Regions from separate parts of the Lysinibacillus sp. FSL M8-0337 genome, predicted to be linked through region 1. Evidence: a T-box and tRNA genes for the amino acid it is inferred to sense, from the RefSeq annotation. Region 1 holds a T-box; the other regions hold tRNA genes.

The links. The T-box of region 1 lies ahead of proS (proline--tRNA ligase). A T-box ahead of a tRNA ligase gene usually reads a tRNA of that ligase, here a tRNA-Pro.
Region 2: it encodes a tRNA-Pro, which carries the amino acid that the T-box ahead of proS (proline--tRNA ligase) is inferred to sense. The anticodon was not compared.
Region 3: it encodes a tRNA-Pro, which carries the amino acid that the T-box ahead of proS (proline--tRNA ligase) is inferred to sense. The anticodon was not compared.

Annotation. Positions count from the first base shown of each region.
Region 1 is NZ_CP151996.1:1,202,818-1,210,606, reverse strand. It holds gene MKY08_RS05540 (ATP-binding protein) at 1-248, opposite strand, end outside; gene comX (competence pheromone ComX) at 253-429, opposite strand; gene MKY08_RS05530 (class 1 isoprenoid biosynthesis enzyme) at 442-1,311, opposite strand; gene proS (proline--tRNA ligase) at 2,526-3,962, opposite strand; T-box leader at 4,173-4,386, opposite strand; gene MKY08_RS05520 (YbgA family protein) at 4,610-4,966, shown strand; gene MKY08_RS05515 (BRCT domain-containing protein) at 5,042-5,416, shown strand; gene MKY08_RS05510 (PIG-L deacetylase family protein) at 5,494-6,162, opposite strand; gene neuC (UDP-N-acetylglucosamine 2-epimerase) at 6,159-7,331, opposite strand; gene MKY08_RS05500 (GNAT family N-acetyltransferase) at 7,321-7,789, opposite strand, start outside.
Region 2 is NZ_CP151996.1:3,491,676-3,499,464, reverse strand. It holds gene nadB (L-aspartate oxidase) at 1-413, opposite strand, end outside; gene MKY08_RS16955 (cysteine desulfurase family protein) at 513-1,601, shown strand; rRNA gene rrf (5S ribosomal RNA) at 2,230-2,345, shown strand; tRNA gene MKY08_RS16945 (tRNA-Val) at 2,356-2,431, shown strand; tRNA gene MKY08_RS16940 (tRNA-Thr) at 2,435-2,510, shown strand; tRNA gene MKY08_RS16935 (tRNA-Lys) at 2,517-2,592, shown strand; tRNA gene MKY08_RS16930 (tRNA-Leu) at 2,616-2,700, shown strand; tRNA gene MKY08_RS16925 (tRNA-Gly) at 2,748-2,822, shown strand; tRNA gene MKY08_RS16920 (tRNA-Leu) at 2,827-2,915, shown strand; tRNA gene MKY08_RS16915 (tRNA-Arg) at 2,925-3,001, shown strand; tRNA gene MKY08_RS16910 (tRNA-Pro) at 3,011-3,087, shown strand; tRNA gene MKY08_RS16905 (tRNA-Ala) at 3,110-3,185, shown strand; tRNA gene MKY08_RS16900 (tRNA-Met) at 3,212-3,285, shown strand; tRNA gene MKY08_RS16895 (tRNA-Ile) at 3,293-3,369, shown strand; tRNA gene MKY08_RS16890 (tRNA-Ser) at 3,385-3,477, shown strand; tRNA gene MKY08_RS16885 (tRNA-Met) at 3,531-3,605, shown strand; tRNA gene MKY08_RS16880 (tRNA-Asp) at 3,609-3,684, shown strand; tRNA gene MKY08_RS16875 (tRNA-Phe) at 3,713-3,788, shown strand; tRNA gene MKY08_RS16870 (tRNA-Gly) at 3,794-3,867, shown strand; tRNA gene MKY08_RS16865 (tRNA-Ile) at 3,870-3,946, shown strand; tRNA gene MKY08_RS16860 (tRNA-Asn) at 3,951-4,027, shown strand; tRNA gene MKY08_RS16855 (tRNA-Ser) at 4,041-4,131, shown strand; tRNA gene MKY08_RS16850 (tRNA-Glu) at 4,134-4,205, shown strand; gene dpaL (diaminopropionate ammonia-lyase) at 4,375-5,586, shown strand; gene MKY08_RS16840 (S8 family serine peptidase) at 5,933-6,163, shown strand; gene MKY08_RS16835 (hypothetical protein) at 6,298-7,071, shown strand; gene MKY08_RS16830 (MerR family transcriptional regulator) at 7,252-7,789, shown strand, end outside.
Region 3 is NZ_CP151996.1:3,501,348-3,509,136, forward strand. It holds gene nadC (carboxylating nicotinate-nucleotide diphosphorylase) at 1-108, shown strand, start outside; gene nadA (quinolinate synthase NadA) at 95-1,198, shown strand; tRNA gene MKY08_RS16975 (tRNA-Glu) at 1,300-1,371, opposite strand; tRNA gene MKY08_RS16980 (tRNA-Ser) at 1,374-1,464, opposite strand; tRNA gene MKY08_RS16985 (tRNA-Asn) at 1,478-1,554, opposite strand; tRNA gene MKY08_RS16990 (tRNA-Ile) at 1,559-1,635, opposite strand; tRNA gene MKY08_RS16995 (tRNA-Gly) at 1,638-1,711, opposite strand; tRNA gene MKY08_RS17000 (tRNA-Phe) at 1,717-1,792, opposite strand; tRNA gene MKY08_RS17005 (tRNA-Asp) at 1,821-1,896, opposite strand; tRNA gene MKY08_RS17010 (tRNA-Met) at 1,900-1,974, opposite strand; tRNA gene MKY08_RS17015 (tRNA-Ser) at 2,028-2,120, opposite strand; tRNA gene MKY08_RS17020 (tRNA-Ile) at 2,136-2,212, opposite strand; tRNA gene MKY08_RS17025 (tRNA-Met) at 2,220-2,293, opposite strand; tRNA gene MKY08_RS17030 (tRNA-Ala) at 2,320-2,395, opposite strand; tRNA gene MKY08_RS17035 (tRNA-Pro) at 2,418-2,494, opposite strand; tRNA gene MKY08_RS17040 (tRNA-Arg) at 2,504-2,580, opposite strand; tRNA gene MKY08_RS17045 (tRNA-Leu) at 2,590-2,678, opposite strand; tRNA gene MKY08_RS17050 (tRNA-Gly) at 2,683-2,757, opposite strand; tRNA gene MKY08_RS17055 (tRNA-Leu) at 2,805-2,889, opposite strand; tRNA gene MKY08_RS17060 (tRNA-Lys) at 2,913-2,988, opposite strand; tRNA gene MKY08_RS17065 (tRNA-Thr) at 2,995-3,070, opposite strand; tRNA gene MKY08_RS17070 (tRNA-Val) at 3,074-3,149, opposite strand; rRNA gene rrf (5S ribosomal RNA) at 3,160-3,275, opposite strand; rRNA gene MKY08_RS17080 (23S ribosomal RNA) at 3,385-6,312, opposite strand; rRNA gene MKY08_RS17085 (16S ribosomal RNA) at 6,677-7,789, opposite strand, start outside.

The sequences.
Region 1 (7,789 bases):
AGAAAAGGGGATGAAGTATTGACTGACAGCTTCATCCCATCTAATTCTAAAACTTTCGTATAGGGCTCTAAATTTTGAGATGCTGCCCAACTTTCCTCTTCAATCTGTTGAATATACCAACTTTGATCTTGTGATTGAGCCAGGGTAATTCCAATAATAGGCCCATTAACGATAACTGATAAACAATACAACTGTATGAAAAAAGTGAGAAAAAGCGAAATTAAGATTTTAGCTTTTCCTTGTTCCATCTGTTTACGGACGCCAATACATTAAATATGAATCCTTTAATGTTTTCTTTTCACCATGTTCAAAGGATTCTAAAATTAAATTTTGCTCTAGTTCATTTACATTTAAAAGTGAAACTCTTTTTTCTTTTAAAAGATCTAAAATATTGCGATTTTTATTAATATATTGAACGATTTCTAACATGTCCTTCACCTCTTAAATATATTTTTGGAATAGCGATACATCTTGAGTTGGATAAATTTCTTTTAGTAATTCAAGTGCTAGATTTCGATATTTAGACTGTAATAGATGCATGTATATAGATAACCCTGAAGCTTCAATTTGCTGTGGCGAAATGCACATATTCTTTGTTGAATCGACCTGCTGACTATAATACAAGCGTAATTCATCAAATGCTGAATCTTCATATTGTAATAGATACAATATTGGCAATGTTCTTTTTTTGTTTTGTAAATCTTTTTGTAAGTTTAATAAGTCGCCATAATCATTATTTAACTGTGCAACCATTGCAATATAGTACGCACTCATTTCAAGCTTTTCGGAATACTTTCCAGTTGCTAATACTTCTCCGAGCAATGAAGAAAGTGCTATTAACGAACCGGATTTCTTCTTAACAACAGCTACATACATTTCTTCAGATGTAATCTGATTGATTAGGTCATGATGCTGACCATCAACTGCTTGAAGTAAGTAATGGCAAAATAAACGAGTAACCTCACTTTTATAAGGTATTTCTACCTTTTGTAGCTCCAACATAACGATACTAACGAAAGCTGTCGAAGCATTAAGCAATAAATTCCCCTCTATTCCCCATTTTGATTCATCACCGTCTTCGATATCATCAACAATATCTGTAAAAAGAATCCAGAGTTCCAAAAGATTAAAAACTTCCTGGATAGATTTCGTTAATATACCGCCATTCAATTGAAAATGCAATTTACTTAAATCACTAAAATCACCACCTTCATGTTGATCTAACAAGGAGGTTAAACAACGGCTAAACTCATCCGATAGTTGATAATTACTGATAATTCGCCTTAATGATTGTTTTATTTCTTCCATCATTCACCTTACCAATTATTTATTTTAATTGCGATTTGGCTTTGAGCTACTTCTAACAATCAAAATGAATAGTTAACAATGCAGATATCCTTGGTGTTTGACTTCGGGTATTTCAAGTAAATATACTTCCACCTTAAAATAACAAAGGAGTTGTGCTTCCTAGAATGAACAACAGGCAGCGCACATATTGCTAAGAATTCATTACATTTAACATACTTAATTTTGACTGTTATGTATCACCACTTTCAAACGGCATCAGAGGCATAAATAATAAAGGTGATTTCGCTCTTTTGTATGAATGGAAAAGCCCATCTATTTACAATTATTTTAGAGCTAATCATTAAATTTGTCATCTATGACTCATGACAGTTATCCTTTTTTCCAATCATTAACTATTATACCTAAAATACTAAAAATGTAAATATATTCATAAATATTAATACCTATTAACAATATAATGCATTAATTTACATAATTACGCAACTATAGTTTCATAAATTTTATTAGTACAAATATAGCAAGAAAGAATTTAAGTAACTCACTATAAATGCTGTATTTCATAAAGGATACGCTCTATTGACAGGTAAAAATAAATTAAAAGGAATGTAACACAGTGTAAAGAAGAGCTTTTTTCAATAGGTGACTGCATTATTGTTTCCATATGAGGGACAACCTCAAAATCAGCTATATACATCAAGACGAGAAAAGCAATATTGCTGTATTTTTCCATTTTTTTGGAGAAGGGGCTATTCTGGAGACTACAAATACAAGCATTAAAATGTTAGTAGAAGATACATTTCAAAGAGAGGAAATCATAACGAAATACTCTAAATCTAAGCACAATTCAGTTAGAAGAGGCTGGGACCAAGAGAAAAAGTGTTAGATTGATGGCAGTCAATCTAACACTTTTTTGCTACGCCGTTATTGTCCGCTTCGGCGGTGCTTTCCGCTCAGCACAGTAAGCCGTAACCCTCGCTAACGCGCGGAATGCCCGCGTCTTACGCTGTGTGCGTTCTGAGCAGGAGTCACCGCCTTCGCTACCAACAACTAGTGCACCCTTCTATTTTTTTATTGCTAAAGCAAGAATAGCAAGTTCTCCATATAGCAAAAATTTATGAACACCTTTCCTCTGTTCCTTAAATTTTTTTAGTTATGTCCCAGCCTCTTTGTCAATACTCTGAGCATGTTAACATGCTTTCTACCATACAAAGTTAGATTTAGTAAGCGCGGGCGAACCAAACTGTATGTTGTGCTTCTTTCCCACAATGAATGCAAGTATGCTTTGTAACGGGTGGGTTAAATGGTATATTACGAGTTGTAAATTTTGTTTCTTCTTTTACCTTTTCTTCACACACATCATCTCCACACCAACCCGCTAAAATCCAACCTGGGATTGTTTCATTTTGTTCTGATTGAGCTAAATGCTGTTTTAACTGTTCCATTGAATCGATATGGGTATGAGAGTTGTTTGAACGGAAAGCTTTTGCTTTTTCAAATAGGCGCGTTTGCATCGTTTCAAGTTCTGTTTCTATGCTTTCTACAATTGTTTCTAAAGAAACAGATACTTTTTCTTCTTCATCTCGGGCTTTCATTAAGCCTTGCTGATTTTCTAAATCACGTGGTCCCAATTCAATACGCACAGGTACACCTTTTAGCTCCCATTCATTAAACTTATAACCAGGTGATTGGTCTGAATCATCAAGACGCACACGGATGCCCTTTGCTTTTAACGCAGTAAAAATTTCATCTAATTTCTCGATAATCTTAGGGTTCTTTTTCCAAGGACCAACTGGGATTAACACAACTTGCGTTGGAGCGATTCTTGGCGGTAAAACAAGACCTTGTTCATCACCATGCACCATAATAACAGAACCGATTAAACGGGTAGACGTACCCCATGATGTTGTATGCACATGGACATGTTTATTTTCTTTATTTAAATATTTGATATCAAAAGCTTCGGCAAATTTCGTACCTAAATAATGAGATGTCCCTGCTTGTACGGCCTTGCCATCCTTCATCATCGCTTCAATTGAAAATGTATCAACTGCTCCAGCAAAACGTTCTGACGGTGTTTTTTGTCCATCATAGACTGGAATTGCTAATAATCCTTCGACAACTTCTTTATAAATAGCTAACATTTGCATTGTTTCTTTCCGTGCATCTTCTTCATCAACATGCGCCGTATGGCCTTCTTGCCATAAAAATTCCGAAGTACGGATAAACGGCAGCGTTTTCTTTTCCCAACGGAATACATTGGCCCATTGATTGATTAAAACAGGAAGGTCTCGATAACTTTTAATCCAGTTTGAATACAAATGCCCAATCATTGTTTCCGAAGTTGGGCGCAGCGCTAAACGCTCTTCTAATTGTTCACCTGCCGCTTCGGTCACCCAAGGAAGCTCTGGCGAAAATCCTTCAATATGATCCTTTTCCTTTTGGAAAAAAGATTCTGGAATAAGCATCGGGAAGTAGGCATTGCGGTGACCTGTTTCCTTAAAACGCTTATCCATCTCCGCTTGAATATGTTCCCACAGTTCATAGCCGTCTGGTTTAAAGGCAATACAACCACGAACCGGCGTATAATCCATTAAATCCGCCTTTTGTATCGTTTCCACATACCATTTTGAAAAATCATTTGTTTTTTGAGACATCTTTTTTCCTCCTATTTTGAAAAAATCTATTTCACTTCGACAAAATAGCATCTAGACTTTATTCGAGCCTGCTCAAACAGCTCCTTTTAAAATCTATGTTACCCAGCGAAGCATTTAACTTAATTCGGTCAAGGCATGCATCCATATCTTTCGGCTTCATCCCTTAGCTAGGCCCAAATCAAGTTCATAAAAAAAGCATAAAGCATCCTAATAAAGGACGTCTTTACGCTAGTTGACGTGGTACCACCTTAGTTCGGCATAATTAATAATATGCCCTCTAAACGTTTGTAACGAAACTACTCGGTTAGTTGTTAACTGACATCTCCGTGGTAGGGTTCAATAAGAAGGGGTGCTATAGCTCTCAGCCTAGGCTATATTTTCTGTTTCACATTTCTTATTTACTTAGTCACATCATCGATTGTATATGTATACATTAATATACCAATTTGCTAAATGTAATTCAATCATTACGATAGGTCATTGAATGATAAAATATAGTTTGCATACTATTACGCTAGCTCTTGTATCAGCTTACCCAAATTCCCCTATTTTTAATAAATGCTTTACTATACCAGCATAAAAACATTTTGATGTTTTCATTAAATCAAGTAGAATGAGTTTGAAACAGTTATGTGAAAGGTGATTAGATGCAACGTCAACTAACAGAAAAATTATGGCGTGAAGAAAAATATCGCGTTATGTTTCATAGCCAAAAGCATTACAATCAACTCCGTCTGGCCATGCGCGACATGATGAGCCATGAACAAATTAAACAATTAATCGAAGTTGCATTACAACAAACGCCAACTGAAGGCAGCATGCGCAATGCTTGTCAGCATATGTGGGGATATTTCCGTAAAGTAGCCTCAATAGAAGAAAAACGAACATACGAGCAACTGCTTCTTACTTGTCAAATACCAGCGCTTCTTTGTTTTTTACAACAATTAGCCATTCAATATAACGTTACTTATTTACGTGAAAGTACTATTTTACAAATACAGTAGCAGTAGTTATTGCCTAAATGCAAGCCTACGAACAAGTGGCTCGCCCTTTAATATTAAGCTCTTAGGAGAATCTATATGAACACCAATAAGGACAACGATGACATTATCTTTCTTACTAATCTAACCGAACGTATAATGCATCCATTTTATAATAAACAAATCGTCTTTACAGGGGCTCTTTCTACGATGACACGCGCAGAAGCTGCAAAAAAAGCACGAGCTTGTGGCGGTTTAATGCAAGGGGCTGTCACTAAGGACACCGCTTTTGTTATTCTCGGTCATAACCGACGAGGCAAAAGCACGAAACATTTAAAAGCAGAGCAACTCATCCAACTTGGATACGACATTCAAATTATTGCTGAAGATGATTTTATTTGGCTTATTTCCATGCAAAAAGAGTATATACCTTCTTCAATCCTAGAAATATCAAAAAATGCACTCCAAAAATAAAAAACTGAAAGAGGACACCTTGTGCCTCCCTTTCAGTTATTCTTTGATAGAAAAATATTGGCGCACCCTACTAACAATCATATAATCCTTTCTTTTAATAACATAAATGCTTCTGCAGCCTCAAAGCCACTTGCAGCACCACGAACATAAGCAAGTGATGAAACAGCTTTTTCACTTCTTGGAAATGGAAAGTTACTAATTTCTGATTCATAAATATTCATAATTTCAATCTTACGCTGTAAATAGTCTTTAATATCAACATAAACATTAGGTCTAAAATTGTTTGCATCAGGATTTATTGTAAAATCCGTTTCAGATAAAGTTTCATAAGCTAATACTTTTTCTACAGATGAGTATCTAAACCATTTAGTACAAGCCATAGTTGCATCAAACACAAATTTATGATCAGAATGAATGTCACTTGGATAGGGTACGTATATTATGTTTGGTTGAATTTTATGAAAAACACTACTAATTGCTCCAATTAAATTACTTTCTGGGACTTGGTCTAACATAGCCGCTTCAAATCCCAACTCAAAGGTTTCATTGAAGTTATATTGCTTTGCCACCTTTGCAATTTCCTTAGCTCTTTTCAATTTAGCTTCTTCTTTAAAAAAGCTACCCATAGTAGTAATAATTAGCCAAAAAATTTTATCACCATGCTCTACATGTTTTAAAATAGTACCCCCACACCCTAGCGTTTCATCATCTGGGTGAGGTGTTACAATCACGACATTTTTACTCATTCATCTAAGTCCTCCAATGGGTCTGTTATTTTATATATAAAATCACTGTAATTTAAATTTTGTAAAAATTTTAATGCTCTTTGTGTGGATTGACCGTCCCCGTAAATAGATTTTACATTTTGTAATTTTTCTATATAATCCACATTTGATAGTCTATGAATTGCATTTTTTATCGATTGTTTAGAACTATCAACAAATAGAACGTTTTCAGTAGAATATCTTCCGACTTGCCGATTACCTACATTAATTACTGGCTTTTTTATCATAGGTGCTTCATAAATCCCCATACTTGAATTCCCAATTAAAAAAGAACTATTTCTAAAAAGATTTACAAATATATCTCTTGGAAGGTTTTTATACATAAAAAAATTAGTATCAGAAGAATATTTTTTTAATGTATTGATAATCTCTACTTGACCACTATCCGAATTTGGATATCCTACAAATGTAAAAATATTTTTTTCTTTTAAAACATCCAATATATTACTCAAATGTTCTCCAGAGTCCCGCTCATGTTGTGCTTCAGGATGAAAAATCAACAATGCATAATCTTCAATATCCATTGAAATACCTATCTTATTAAACACTTCTTCTTTAGTTAAAATGGGTGTATCTTTAAATTTGTCTAATGAAGGGCTACCAATGTTAAAAATTCTTGATTTTTCTTCGCCCATTGCAAGCAATCTTTTTTCTGAAACTTCATTAGATACAAAATGAATATTAGCTAATTTGGAAGTAGCGTGGCGGATAGGGTTATCTACATGACCGTCCGTACTATGATCGCCTCCAAAAAAATGCGCGACAGGTATATTTAAATAGGTCCCAATCGTTGCTCCAGTTAGGACTTCCTCTCTATCACCAACTACAATTATTAAATCTGGATTATAATCTACTATTGAATGGATGGCTCCTTGCATTAGAATAGATAAAGACTTGACCCTACCAGCAAGACTATTAGAGTCTAATAAAGATTCAATTTTTGCTAAAATAGGAATGCCATCCTTTATTATTTCTTGCACAGAGTATGCCATCGTTTCAGAAAGATGTGCACCACTAACAATTAATTTTAGTTCAAAACCCTCGATTTTATTTATTTCGCTATATAATTTGCTTAGTAAATCATAGTCTGAACGAATTCCAGTAAAAGCAACTATTTTTTTAGTAGACATCTGAATCACCCATAAAAATGTTCCACGATTTATAAGAACGAATGTTTATATTCTCATCAAGGCTTCTAGCTCCAAAATATGTAATAGGCATAGTATTTGTAAACCCAATTCTCTCAAAAGCACTATGAAGTGGATCATTTACATTTAGCCAGCAATTTATTTGCTCTTTTTTCTGCTCTTTAAAAATATTTATTAATTTCTTTATTAATTTAATTTTATCAACATCCGTTAATCCGTTGATTTCAACAATATCTATACTAGCTCCATATTCCTTATAAATAATATTAGCTCGATATACATCCAAATCTTTCAAATAATAATTGTAATATTCATTTACAGGATTATTTAAATAACGCCATTTATAATACGCTGAACTTTTTTTGACCTGATATTGTTTTTCTTTAGAAAACATAACTATTTTGTCAAAGCTATTGTCAAAACCATAACTATAAAGATCG
Region 2 (7,789 bases), 2.3 Mb from region 1:
AGTAAGTAATCAATCAATATTTGACCAGTCCTATCGCCCCCAGCATGTAAAATACGATGATGACTATGAGCTCCTTCTAAGCCAAGTGCTGGTTCACCGGTTTCTTGCCGATCGATGGGCAATCCCTCTAAGAGAAATTGTCTCATAATGGTAGAACCATCCTTTATAAGTGTTTCAACAAATTTTTCCTCATGATGGAATTCACCGGCAGCTAATGTATCAGCAATATGCAAATTTGTATGATCTTCAGGACTAGTAACGGCAGCTATGCCTCCTTGTGCACGATAAGAGCTACTCATTTTAACGGAGGATTTCGTAACAATCTGTACTTGAAAATGCTGTCCAAGTAGTCGTGCTGCTTGAAGTGATGCAATGCCACTACCAATAATGAGTATGTCTGTCTTTACATCCATAGGTCTACCTTCTTTACAGTTGTCTTGACACATATCTTTACATAAAATAAAAAGGAAAACAAGACTTGATGACTGGAAAGGGAGAATTAGATGATTTACATGGATTATGCAGCAACATCCCCAATGTCGAATAAAGCACTTGAGGCTTATTGTGAAGTAGCAAAACGTTATTATGGAAATAGTGCGAGTTTACATGATTTAGGAGGACAAGCAAATTACTTTGTAGAACAGGCGAGAGCTATTGTAGCAAGAACGCTTGGCGTTAAAAGTGATGGGATTATTTTTACTGGAAGCGGAACAGAAGGGAATTTACTCTCGATTTTATCACTGGCTTTAGCTTCAAAAAAAGGCAAGCATATAATTTCATCGCAAGCTGAGCATACGTCTGTCCATGCAGCATTAAATACACTTGAGAAAATGGGTTATTCCGTTACAAAATTACCTTTACAACTGGATGGGTGTATTCAAGTCAATCAGGTACGAGAGGCTATAAGAGAGGATACAGCATTAATAACAATTCAACATGTAAATTCTGAAATAGGCTCTATCCAACCAGTGGAAGAAATTGCTTTAATAGCAAACAGTCAAAATATATTTTTTCATGTAGATTGTGTACAGTCCTTTTGTAAGCTTCCAACTACTTCTTTTTGTGCAAGTGTAGATGCAATTACCATTTCTGCCCATAAAATAGGGGGGCCAAAAGGATGTGGAGCTATATTTATAAATCCTCAAATTCGAGTGCCATCTTTAACACCTGGCGTGACACATGAACGTGGTTTACGTGGGGGAACATTAGATACACCTGCCATTGTAGCGTTTGCGACAGCCATTGAAAACTATCATTTTGAGCGTCAACATTATGAATTGTTGCGCAAATATTTACAAAGCCATTTACCACCAGCTTGTCGATTAATTGAGTGTGTGGAGCAACTACCTAATATATGTGGTTTGATGATGGACAAAGTGGAAGGTCAATACGTGTTACTAAAATTAAACGAAGCCGGGATTTGTATTTCAACTGGTAGTGCTTGTGATATACACAGTGAATCTGGCACAAAAGCAATTATATCAATGGGTTATACAGTGGAGGAAGCACGACAGTTTTTTAGAATATCATTTGGACCAACAACAACATTTGAAGAAATTGATCAATTAACCTTTGTGTTGTCTAATATTGTAAAATTCTAAAATAAAGTAGGATATACGTTAGAACTGTATTGAACAAAGCCTTTAATTTTAACTTATAATTATTACTTCCTGTGGAAATTAAAGGCTTCTCGGTTCTGATAAATTGCTTCTTGACGTTACTAGTATAAGCATGAGCTTTAAGTGATAACTCAAAAGCGGTAACATCTAAAATTTATTGTTGCAAAGAAGTAATAACTACCTCTACGATAGGGATGTAAACTAGCACGACCATTAAAGAAACAGTAGTAGTGTTTGTTAAAAAATATACGTCCTTTTGTCGACAATCTAACTATTTTATTTATTTGTGTAAATAAAATGTTTTCTTTTGGAAAAACAATTGCTATAATGGTTAGTAGAGCGATAAATTCTCTCACATAGCAAAAATATCTTCAAAAAGTAATAATTTCTTTTTTTTATAAAAAAGTGTTGCATTCTCTAGATAAACGTTATACAATAATTCTTGTCTTGAAGGACAGGTAAATAACTTCAAAACGAAATACATAAAAGTTTCGAGATAAAAGCTATTCGCAAAAGTGGTTGAGAGAAGGAAGAAGCGTACTCTAGTATGTAACTGACCGAACACATGAAGCTAATGCAGTAATACTTTGGATTGAAAGTCGAAACATAGTCTAGTGATGATGGCAAAGAGGTCACACCCGTTCCCATACCGAACACGGAAGTTAAGCTCTTTAGCGCCGATGGTAGTTGGGGGCTTCCCCCTGTGAGAGTAGGACGTCGCTAGGCATAATACCCAGGAGGATTAGCTCAGCTGGGAGAGCATCTGCCTTACAAGCAGAGGGTCGGCGGTTCGAGCCCGTCATCCTCCACCATATGCCGGTTTAGCTCAGCAGGTAGAGCAACTGACTTGTAATCAGTAGGTCGTGGGTTCGATTCCTATAGCCGGCACCATTTTTTGAGCCATTAGCTCAGTTGGTAGAGCATCTGACTTTTAATCAGAGGGTCGAAGGTTCGAGTCCTTCATGGCTCACCATTTTTAATTGCCAACAATAAGATGCGGGTGTGGCGGAATTGGCAGACGCACTAGACTTAGGATCTAGCGCCGCAAGGCGTGGGGGTTCGACTCCCTTCACCCGCACCATTTTATTTGAATTTGATAATTGCCAGGATAAATAATCTTATGCACATGCGGAAGTAGTTCAGTGGTAGAACACCACCTTGCCAAGGTGGGGGTCGCGAGTTCGAACCTCGTCTTCCGCTCCAATGTGCCGGGGTGGCGGAACTGGCAGACGCACAGGACTTAAAATCCTGCGGTAGGTGACTACCGTGCCGGTTCGATTCCGGCCCTCGGCACCATTTTATCAAGCGCCCGTAGCTCAATTGGATAGAGCGTCTGACTACGGATCAGAAGGTTGTGGGTTCGACTCCTGCCGGGCGCGCCAATAAATGAACGGGAAGTAGCTCAGCTTGGTAGAGCACTTGGTTTGGGACCAAGGGGTCGCAGGTTCGAATCCTGTCTTCCCGACCATTTTCAAAAACTTGTAACTTATGGGGCCTTAGCTCAGCTGGGAGAGCGCCTGCCTTGCACGCAGGAGGTCAGCGGTTCGATCCCGCTAGGCTCCACCATAATTTATAACCAGTATAAAGATCCTGGCGGCGTAGCTCAGCTGGCTAGAGCGTACGGTTCATACCCGTAAGGTCGGGGGTTCAATCCCCTCTGCCGCCATCTTAAAGGACCTTTAGCTCAGTTGGTTAGAGCAGACGGCTCATAACCGTCCGGTCGCAGGTTCGAGTCCTGCAAGGTCCACCATTTATATAATAGTACGGAGGTATACCCAAGTCTGGCTGAAGGGATCGGTCTTGAAAACCGACAGGCGGGTAACACCGCGCGGGGGTTCGAATCCCTCTACCTCCTCCAGTTTTAATTTTAGAAATGGTGTACAAAAAACTCGAAGTGAATAAACATATTATCGCGGGGTGGAGCAGTGGTAGCTCGTCGGGCTCATAACCCGAAGGTCGTTGGTTCAAATCCAGCCCCCGCAACCAAATGGTCCCGTGGTGTAGCGGTTAACATGCCTGCCTGTCACGCAGGAGATCGCCGGTTCGATCCCGGTCGGGACCGCCATTTTAAAATAGGTTCAGTCAAAGTATATGGGTCAGTAGCTCAGTTGGTAGAGCATTAGATTGAAGCTCTAAGTGTCGGCGGTTCGATTCCGTCCTGACCCACCATATACGCGGGTGTAGTTTAATGGTAAAACCTCAGCCTTCCAAGCTGATGTCGTGGGTTCGATTCCCATCACCCGCTCCAATGGGCCTATAGCTCAGCTGGTTAGAGCGCACGCCTGATAAGCGTGAGGTCGATGGTTCGAGTCCATTTAGGCCCACCATTATTCCGAAGTAGCTCAGTTGGTAGTAGCACCTGACTGTTAATCAGGTTGTCGCAGGTTCGAGTCCTGCCTTCGGAGCCATTTTTTTATTTATGGGGAAGTACTCAAGAGGCTGAAGAGGCGCCCCTGCTAAGGGTGTAGGTCGGGTAACCGGCGCGAGGGTTCAAATCCCTCCTTCTCCGCCATTGGCCCCTTGGTCAAGTGGTTAAGACACCGCCCTTTCACGGCGGTAACACGGGTTCGAATCCCGTAGGGGTCATACTAAAACGCAGTAAATGTGATTTCACATTTACTGCGTTTTTTTTGCTAGATTAAAAATTTGAGAGAGCATCGTTTCCGACTGTCTATTTATAAATCCAATGATGATTCTCTTTACTAGTATTATTAGGTAATATAGGTATAAGCAATTATAGAGGGGGATCATACGAATGAGCGAAAACTTAAGATGGGTGTATAATCGACAATATCATTTACAAGAGAATTTAGAACAAGGTAAAGATATACTACAAAAATTTACAGTAGAACAGGTTAATTGTGTGGAAAGATTCCATCATACATATGAAAATTTTGAAAAAACACCTATACATGATTTAGATGCTTTAGCACTGCATCTTGGGGTTAGTAAGATTTTTGTTAAAGATGAGTCCTATCGCTTTGGCTTAAATGCGTTTAAGGTGTTAGGTGGTATTTATGCGATTGGCAAATATATTGCGAAATTGCTAGATCAAAATATTGATGAATTGTCTTTTGAACAATTAAAACTACCTGAAGTGAAAGAAAAATTAGGCGACTGTACCTTTATTTCAACGACAGATGGCAATCATGGGCGCGGGGTTGCTTGGGCAGCAAGGGAACTTGGCTGTAAGGCGCGAATTTATATGCCTGCTGGTAGTGCGGAAGAGCGCTTGCAAAATATTAAAAATGAAGGCGCATATGCAGAAATCACTTCAATGAATTATGATGAAACGGTAAGGTATACCTCACAGCTTGCAAAGGATAATGGCTGGATAGTGATACAGGATACAATGTGGGAAGGGTACGAAGAGATTCCATTATGGATTATGCAAGGCTATACAACATTGGCAAAAGAGATTGTTGACCATTTGCAAGAAGCACCGACCCATGTATTTTTACAGGCAGGTGTAGGTTCATTTGCAGGAGCTATAGTCGCTTTTTTACAACAATATTATGGACAACAACTAACATTTGTTTTAATTGAACCAGATGCAGCTAATTGCTTTTATGAGAGTTTTAACCGAGGAACTGGACAGTTTGTTACTGTCGGTGGAGAAATGCAAACCATTATGGCTGGCTTAGCATGTGGGGAGCCTAACCCTATCGCTTGGGATATTTTAAAAGCATATACAAAGGTAAGTATTAGTTGTAGTGAGAAGGTAGCTGCAACGGGTATGCGCGTCTTGGGAAATCCACTTGGCGCGGATAATCGTATTGTTGCGGGAGAATCAGGAGCAGCGCCATTTGGATGTTTTTATGAATTAATAACAAATGAGGATTACTATGATTTAAAGGTAGCTTTACAGCTCAATCCAAAGTCAAAGATATTGTTTGTTAGTACAGAGGGAGACACAGACGTAGAAAACTACAGAAATATAGTGTGGCATGGGAAGTATGCTAAATAGGAAAGGTGAGCATCTTGGATATTGAGATGCTTTTTTATATTAATTCTTGCAAATTATTTTTCCATTTTATAAAATATTTTTACTTATATACGGAATATCTCAATATCTAGCTTTTAGTAGGAATTAAAATATATGTGTTTACAAGATGTAGACTTAACTTTGAAATTAACAGAATTTTCATACATTTAATTAGTTAGGAGGTTTAATAGAAATTAGATACTTTTATCCTATTATCTTCTTGTTATTATCAATTTTTCTCATAGGGTGCAGTTCTAAGGAAGCTAGCTTAGATTCTATAGCATTTTCTTCTAAAGAATGTGAACAAAACTGGGGTAATCTAGATATTTTGGAAGGGAAAGTTAAAGAAACTTATAATGCAATAAATAAGAATTCTGAGACTTTAGATGAATTGGGACATGGTACTATGATTGCTCCTATTATTGCAGCTGAAGAAAACTCACATAACATTATTGGTGTTAACCCAGATGCAGAATTATATGACGTACAAGTATTAAATAGTAAAGGGGTGGCCAAATTGAGATGCTGTCTTAAAGAGAATAGGAGATTAATAATATAGAAATCTTTCCAAAAATATTTTGAATATTTAGTAAAAAAGCTCTTGAAAATGTCTTACTTTCATTGTTTTTTATAATATTATTTTATATTCTTTAATTATATTCATAAAATAATATGACTAAAGAGGTGATAAAAGTGAATAAACATATAAAATATCAATGGAGGATAACGAAATATAATCCTGACTTCAGAAATAATGAAGGGCATTACACGAAGAAATTGGAATGGACAAGCCCAGCTCACATTGGGAAGACAATTAATGGTGAAACTTTCACATTAGAAAAATATTTAAAGGTCGAAACAGCATATATTAATACAATCATGAAGTTTTTAGAGGTTAATCATATAAAATCATTAACAATGTTTAACATGACTTATATTGATGTAGATAGTAATTGTGCTCTATATAATCAATTGTATGATGAAAAATTAGACAATTTTCAATTAAAAGATGATCAAGAGGTATCGATTGATCAAATCCCTCTCATTTCTAAAATGGTATTAAGAGGTTTCATATATTGTCATTTCATAACTTTAGATTTTTTTGTGCATTTTGGAGATGACTATTATATGTTTATTGGAACAAATAATTATCAAGAGGAACCATTACAATTTGCTCGGGAAAACAATTTATTTGTAGAAGAAATGGTTTCTCCATTTTATATCAATGAAGAGAGCATCGAAAGAATAATAATGTGGACGCCAATTAATGAAGATACCGTAGTAGGTGAGGAAATACTAACTGACATTTCAATAGAGGAATATAGGGAAATATTGCATCTTTCAAATATTCATCCGGTTATCGGGTTATTTCCAATTACAGCGAGTAACCAACAATTTTTTCAAAAAAAATTAAGACATAAAATAGATACGAATAAGTATCAATATTATCTAAGTGCGGGGGATTAACCTAACTGTACTGAGCTACTCTCAAAAGTTAGCCAAATATTATAAGCAACTTCTAAGATCTGTGCCTGGGTGAAGTGGACACAGATCTTTTATTTTTTCCCTTACGGCAGACGTATATAAATATCCCCTTGACCTTAACGCTGCGGAAAGGTTTACAGTATAAATATGGAGGTGAAAGCAATGGAGTATACCATTTTACAGCTTGCTAAATTGTCAGGGGTAAGTACGAGAACGTTGCGGTATTATGATGAAATTGATTTACTAAAGCCGGCAAGAACAAATGAAGCAGGGTATCGCTTTTATGGGCAACAAGAAGTCGATATTCTTCAGCAAATTTTGTTTTATAAAGCGTTAGATATGAAGCTTGAAACCATTCACAACATTATTCATGCACCTGAATTTCAACATATAGCAGCATTAAAAACACATCGTGATGCTTTATTACAACGAAAAAAACAGCTAGATCAATTATTAAAAACAGTGGAACAAACCATTCAATCGATTGAGGAGGAACAACCAATGACGAACGAAAAGAAATTTGAAGGCTTTAAAGAAATGCTGATTGAGGAAAATGAAAAACAATACGGTAAAGAAATTCGTGCAAACTATGGCGATGAAAAGGTCGATGCATCGAATGCGAAGTTTAAGAATTTATCAGAGGAACAATATAAGGCAATGCAGCAACTAGAACAGCAACTATTTGAACGATTAAAAGAGG
Region 3 (7,789 bases), 2.3 Mb from region 1:
TCAGGTATTCAATGGATTTCACTAGGTGCACTAACTCATTCAGTAAAAGCCTTTGATATAAGTGCACTTGTACAAATGAAAGGAGAGCATACACTTGTCCATCACTAGTCTACTACAACAAACTTCATTACTTCCTGAGCATTACCGCACATTATCAACGACCGAAATGGAGTCTCGAATTTTAGCTATTAAAAAGAAACTAGGTAAGAAGCTTTTTATTCCTGGACATCACTATCAAAAAGATGAAGTGATTCAATTTGCTGATGCCACAGGAGATTCCTTACAGCTTGCTCAAATTTCTGCTGCTAATACAGAAGCAGAACATATCGTTTTTTGTGGAGTACATTTTATGGCCGAGACGGCTGATATGCTCACTACTGAAAGACAGCATGTTTATTTACCTGATATGCGTGCAGGTTGTTCTATGGCAGATATGGCGGATATTTATCAAACAGAGCAAGCTTGGCCTATTTTACAACAACTTTTTGGCAATACAATATTGCCGTTAACATATGTAAATTCGACTGCAGCCATTAAAGCATTTACTGGTCGTCACGGTGGAGCTTGCGTAACCTCCTCTAATGCTAAAGAAATGGTAAAATGGGCTTTTTCACAAAAGCAGCGTATTTTATTTTTACCAGATCAGCATTTGGGTAGAAACACTGCTTTTGACTTAGGTGTTCCACTAGAAAGTATGGCGGTTTGGAATCCTCATACAAATACACTTGAAACAGACCAATCACCAGAAAAAATCAAAGTCATATTGTGGAAAGGACACTGTTCGGTGCATGAAGGTTTTACAGTACAACATACTGCTAAGGTTCGTCAAACATATCCAAATATGCGCATTATTGTTCATCCTGAATGTAGCCGTGAAGTGGTAGCTGCTGCAGATGATGCAGGCTCTACAAAATATATTCTCTATACGATTAATAACGCCCCAAGCGGCTCGGCGTGGGCAATCGGAACAGAAATGAATCTAGTAAACCGCATTATTCAACAACATCCTGATAAACATATAATCTCTTTAAACGAAAACTTCTGCCCTTGTCTTACAATGAATCGAATCGACCTTCCACATTTACTTTGGTCACTTGAAAGTATTGAGCAAGGCAAGCCACATAATCGCATTCAAGTGGATGCGTCAACGGCTGAAGAAGCTCGTAGCTCTCTTGAAAGAATGCTATCACGTAGTTAAGCAAAAAATCGTCTACCGATTTAATGGTAGACGATTTTTAAAATGATCTAGACAAAAAAAACACAGTCGCTATGATTGCTCATATCGACTGTGTTTTAGTATGACCCCTACGGGATTCGAACCCGTGTTACCGCCGTGAAAGGGCGGTGTCTTAACCGCTTGACCAAGGGGCCAATGGCGGAGAAGGAGGGATTTGAACCCTCGCGCCGGTTACCCGACCTACACCCTTAGCAGGGGCGCCTCTTCAGCCTCTTGAGTACTTCCCCATAAATAAAAAAATGGCTCCGAAGGCAGGACTCGAACCTGCGACAACCTGATTAACAGTCAGGTGCTACTACCAACTGAGCTACTTCGGAATAATGGTGGGCCTAAATGGACTCGAACCATCGACCTCACGCTTATCAGGCGTGCGCTCTAACCAGCTGAGCTATAGGCCCATTGGAGCGGGTGATGAGAATCGAACTCACGACATCAGCTTGGAAGGCTGAGGTTTTACCATTAAACTACACCCGCGTATATGGTGGGTCAGGACGGAATCGAACCGCCGACACTTAGAGCTTCAATCTAATGCTCTACCAACTGAGCTACTGACCCATATACTTTGACTGAACCTATTTTAAAATGGCGGTCCCGACCGGGATCGAACCGGCGATCTCCTGCGTGACAGGCAGGCATGTTAACCGCTACACCACGGGACCATTTGGTTGCGGGGGCTGGATTTGAACCAACGACCTTCGGGTTATGAGCCCGACGAGCTACCACTGCTCCACCCCGCGATAATATGTTTATTCACTTCGAGTTTTTTGTACACCATTTCTAAAATTAAAACTGGAGGAGGTAGAGGGATTCGAACCCCCGCGCGGTGTTACCCGCCTGTCGGTTTTCAAGACCGATCCCTTCAGCCAGACTTGGGTATACCTCCGTACTATTATATAAATGGTGGACCTTGCAGGACTCGAACCTGCGACCGGACGGTTATGAGCCGTCTGCTCTAACCAACTGAGCTAAAGGTCCTTTAAGATGGCGGCAGAGGGGATCGAACCCCCGACCTTACGGGTATGAACCGTACGCTCTAGCCAGCTGAGCTACGCCGCCAGGATCTTTATACTGGTTATAAATTATGGTGGAGCCTAGCGGGATCGAACCGCTGACCTCCTGCGTGCAAGGCAGGCGCTCTCCCAGCTGAGCTAAGGCCCCATAAGTTACAAGTTTTTGAAAATGGTCGGGAAGACAGGATTCGAACCTGCGACCCCTTGGTCCCAAACCAAGTGCTCTACCAAGCTGAGCTACTTCCCGTTCATTTATTGGCGCGCCCGGCAGGAGTCGAACCCACAACCTTCTGATCCGTAGTCAGACGCTCTATCCAATTGAGCTACGGGCGCTTGATAAAATGGTGCCGAGGGCCGGAATCGAACCGGCACGGTAGTCACCTACCGCAGGATTTTAAGTCCTGTGCGTCTGCCAGTTCCGCCACCCCGGCACATTGGAGCGGAAGACGAGGTTCGAACTCGCGACCCCCACCTTGGCAAGGTGGTGTTCTACCACTGAACTACTTCCGCATGTGCATAAGATTATTTATCCTGGCAATTATCAAATTCAAATAAAATGGTGCGGGTGAAGGGAGTCGAACCCCCACGCCTTGCGGCGCTAGATCCTAAGTCTAGTGCGTCTGCCAATTCCGCCACACCCGCATCTTATTGTTGGCAATTAAAAATGGTGAGCCATGAAGGACTCGAACCTTCGACCCTCTGATTAAAAGTCAGATGCTCTACCAACTGAGCTAATGGCTCAAAAAATGGTGCCGGCTATAGGAATCGAACCCACGACCTACTGATTACAAGTCAGTTGCTCTACCTGCTGAGCTAAACCGGCATATGGTGGAGGATGACGGGCTCGAACCGCCGACCCTCTGCTTGTAAGGCAGATGCTCTCCCAGCTGAGCTAATCCTCCTGGGTATTATGCCTAGCGACGTCCTACTCTCACAGGGGGAAGCCCCCAACTACCATCGGCGCTAAAGAGCTTAACTTCCGTGTTCGGTATGGGAACGGGTGTGACCTCTTTGCCATCATCACTAGACTATATTCGACCTCCAATACACGGCGTATTACTGTGTCTTGAAGCTCTCTTTTTAGAAAGATTGTTCTTTCAAAACTGGATAAACGGTTCATTGAATGTTTCAAACTTTTTGGTTAAGTCCTCGATCGATTAGTATTCGTCAGCTCCATGTGTCACCACACTTCCACCTCGAACCTATCTACCTCATCGTCTTTGAGGGATCTTACTTACTTGCGTAATGGGAAATCTCATCTTGAGGGGGGCTTCATGCTTAGATGCTTTCAGCACTTATCCCGTCCACACATAGCTACCCAGCGATGCCTTTGGCAAGACAACTGGTACACCAGCGGTGTGTCCATCCCGGTCCTCTCGTACTAAGGACAGCTCCTCTCAAATTTCCTACGCCCACGACGGATAGGGACCGAACTGTCTCACGACGTTCTGAACCCAGCTCGCGTACCGCTTTAATGGGCGAACAGCCCAACCCTTGGGACCGACTACAGCCCCAGGATGCGATGAGCCGACATCGAGGTGCCAAACCTCCCCGTCGATGTGGACTCTTGGGGGAGATAAGCCTGTTATCCCCGGGGTAGCTTTTATCCGTTGAGCGATGGCCCTTCCATGCGGAACCACCGGATCACTAAGCCCGTCTTTCGACCCTGCTCGACTTGTAGGTCTCGCAGTCAAGCTCCCTTGTGCCTTTACACTCTACGAATGATTTCCAACCATTCTGAGGGAACCTTTGGGCGCCTCCGTTACCTTTTAGGAGGCGACCGCCCCAGTCAAACTGTCCGCCTGACACTGTCTCCTGCCCCGCTAAGGGGCATGGGTTAGAATTTCAATACAACCAGGGTAGTATCCCACCGACGCCTCCTTCGAAGCTGGCGCTCCGAGATCTCTGGCTCCTACCTATCCTGTACAAGTTGTACCAAAATTCAATATCAGGCTACAGTAAAGCTCCACGGGGTCTTTCCGTCCTGTCGCGGGTAACCTGCATCTTCACAGGTACTATAATTTCACCGAGTCTCTCGTTGAGACAGTGCCCAGATCGTTACGCCTTTCGTGCGGGTCGGAACTTACCCGACAAGGAATTTCGCTACCTTAGGACCGTTATAGTTACGGCCGCCGTTTACTGGGGCTTCAATTCGCAGCTTCGCTTGCGCTAACCACTCCTCTTAACCTTCCAGCACCGGGCAGGCGTCAGCCCCTATACGTCACCTTACGGTTTTGCAGAGACCTGTGTTTTTGCTAAACAGTCGCCTGGGCCTATTCACTGCGGCTCTCATGCGCTTGCACGCTCAAGAGCACCCCTTCTCCCGAAGTTACGGGGTCATTTTGCCGAGTTCCTTAACGAGAGTTCTCTCGCACACCTTAGGATTCTCTCCTCGACTACCTGTGTCGGTTTGCGGTACGGGCACCTCTCACCTCGATAGAGGCTTTTCTTGGCAGTGTGAAATCAGGAACTTCGTCCATACGGACTCGCCATCACAGCTCAACGTTACAGTGTGCGGATTTGCCTACACACACGCCTTACTGCTTGGACGCGCACAACCAACGGCGCGCTTACCCTATCCTACTGCGTCCCCCCATTTCTCAAACGGTGAGGAGGTGGTACAGGAATATCAACCTGTTGTCCATCGCCTACGCCTATCGGCCTCGGCTTAGGTCCCGACTAACCCTGAGCGGACGAGCCTTCCTCAGGAAACCTTAGTCATACGGTGGACGGGATTCTCACCCGTCTTTCGCTACTCATACCGGCATTCTCACTTCTAAGCGCTCCACCAGTCCTTCCGGTCTGACTTCAACGCACTTAGAACGCTCTCCTACCACTGACATCGTAGATGTCAATCCACAGCTTCGGTGAATCGTTTAGCCCCGATACATTTTCGGCGCAGCGTCACTCGACCAGTGAGCTATTACGCACTCTTTAAATGATGGCTGCTTCTAAGCCAACATCCTGGTTGTCTGTGCAACGCCACATCCTTTTCCACTTAACGATTACTTTGGGACCTTAGCTGGTGGTCTGGGCTGTTTCCCTTTTGACTACGGATCTTATCACTCGCAGTCTGACTCCCGTGTATAAATATCTGGCATTCGGAGTTTGTCTGAATTCGGTAAACCGGGATGGCCCCCTAGTCCAAACAGTGCTCTACCTCCAGTATTCTCATCACGAGGCTAGCCCTAAAGCTATTTCGGAGAGAACCAGCTATCTCCAAGTTCGATTGGAATTTCTCCGCTACCCACACCTCATCCCCGCACTTTTCAACGTGCGTGGGTTCGGGCCTCCAGTAAGTGTTACCTCACCTTCACCCTGGACATGGGTAGATCACCTGGTTTCGGGTCTACGACCACGTACTAATTCGCCCTATTCAGACTCGCTTTCGCTGCGGCTCCGCCTTCTAAAGCTTAACCTCGCACGTAATCGTAACTCGCCGGTTCATTCTACAAAAGGCACGCTATCACCCATTAACGGGCTCTAACTACTTGTAGGCACACGGTTTCAGGATCTCTTTCACTCCCCTCCCGGGGTGCTTTTCACCTTTCCCTCACGGTACTGGTTCACTATCGGTCACTAGGTAGTATTTAGCCTTGGGAGATGGTCCTCCCGGATTCCGACGGAATTTCACGTGTTCCGCCGTACTCAGGATCCACTCTGGAGGGAATAAACTTTCGACTACAGGGCTTTTACCTGCTCTGGCGGACCTTTCCAAGTCGCTTCATCTAACTCATTCCTTTGTAACTCCGTATAGAGTGTCCTACAACCCCAAGAGGCAAGCCTCTTGGTTTGGGCTCTTCCCGTTTCGCTCGCCGCTACTCAGGGAATCGATTTTTCTTTCTCTTCCTCCAGGTACTTAGATGTTTCAGTTCCCTGGGTCTGCCTTCAAGACGCTATGTATTCACGTCAAGATACTACGCGATTAAACGTAGTGGGTTCCCCCATTCGGAAATCTCCGGATCAAAGCTCACTTACAGCTCCCCGAAGCATATCGGTGTTAGTGCCGTCCTTCTTCGGCTCCTAGTGCCAAGGCATTCGCCGTGCGCCCTTAATAACTTAACCTGCAGCTTCCGATATACATCGTAATCCAGCGTCAGCTTCATTCGTTCGGTCAGTCACGTACAGAGGTACGCTCCTTCTCTCACTCAATCGCTTCCTTGTCTTACTCGTATCTCGAAACCTTCATTTGTTATTAAGCCTATAAAAAACTTAAAAAATAAATGTGTTTGTTACAATTTCAATGTCGTTTTATCCAGTTTTCAAAGAACAAATTCACTACCTGTTTCTACTTCTTCGCAAATTTGCGACGAAAGCGTAGCGACAGGAGCACAGTTTTGAAGTATTTCATCGTAATGATGAACCTTCAAAACTGAACGCAAAACGTAATCTTACAAACCCAAGGTTTGTATTCCGAAAATATCCTTAGAAAGGAGGTGATCCAGCCGCACCTTCCGATACGGCTACCTTGTTACGACTTCACCCCAATCATCTATCCCACCTTCGGCGGCTGGCTCCAAAAGGTTACCTCACCGACTTCGGGTGTTACAAACTCTCGTGGTGTGACGGGCGGTGTGTACAAGGCCCGGGAACGTATTCACCGCGGCATGCTGATCCGCGATTACTAGCGATTCCGGCTTCATGTAGGCGAGTTGCAGCCTACAATCCGAACTGAGAACGACTTTATCGGATTAGCTCCCTCTCGCGAGTTGGCAACCGTTTGTATCGTCCATTGTAGCACGTGTGTAGCCCAGGTCATAAGGGGCATGATGATTTGACGTCATCCCCACCTTCCTCCGGTTTGTCACCGGCAGTCACCTTAGAGTGCCCAACTAAATGATGGCAACTAAGATCAAGGGTTGCGCTCGTTGCGGGACTTAACCCAACATCTCACGACACGAGCTGACGACAACCATGCACCACCTGTCACCGTTGTCCCCGAAGGGAAAACCATATCTCTACAGTGGTCAACGGGATGTCAAGACCTGGTAAGGTTCTTCGCGTTGCTTCGAATTAAACCACATGCTCCACCGCTTGTGCGGGCCCCCGTCAATTCCTTTGAGTTTCAGTCTTGCGACCGTACTCCCCAGGCGGAGTGCTTAATGCGTTAGCTGCAGCACTAAGGGGCGGAAACCCCCTAACACTTAGCACTCATCGTTTACGGCGTGGACTACCAGGGTATCTAATCCTGTTTGCTCCCCACGCTTTCGCGCCTCAGTGTCAGTTACAGACCAGATAGTCGCCTTCGCCACTGGTGTTCCTCCAAATCTCTACGCATTTCACCGCTACACTTGGAATTCCACTATCCTCTTCTGCACTCAAGTCTCCCAGTTTCCAATGACCCTCCACGGTTGAGCCGTGGGCTTTCACATCAGACTTAAGAAACCACCTGCGCGCGCTTTACGCCCAATAATTCCGGACAACGCTTGCCACCTACGTATTACCGCGGCTGCTGGCACGTAGTTAGCCGTGGCTTTCTAATAAGGTACCGTCAAGGTACAGCCAGTTACTACTGTACTTGTTCTTCCCTTACAACAGAGTT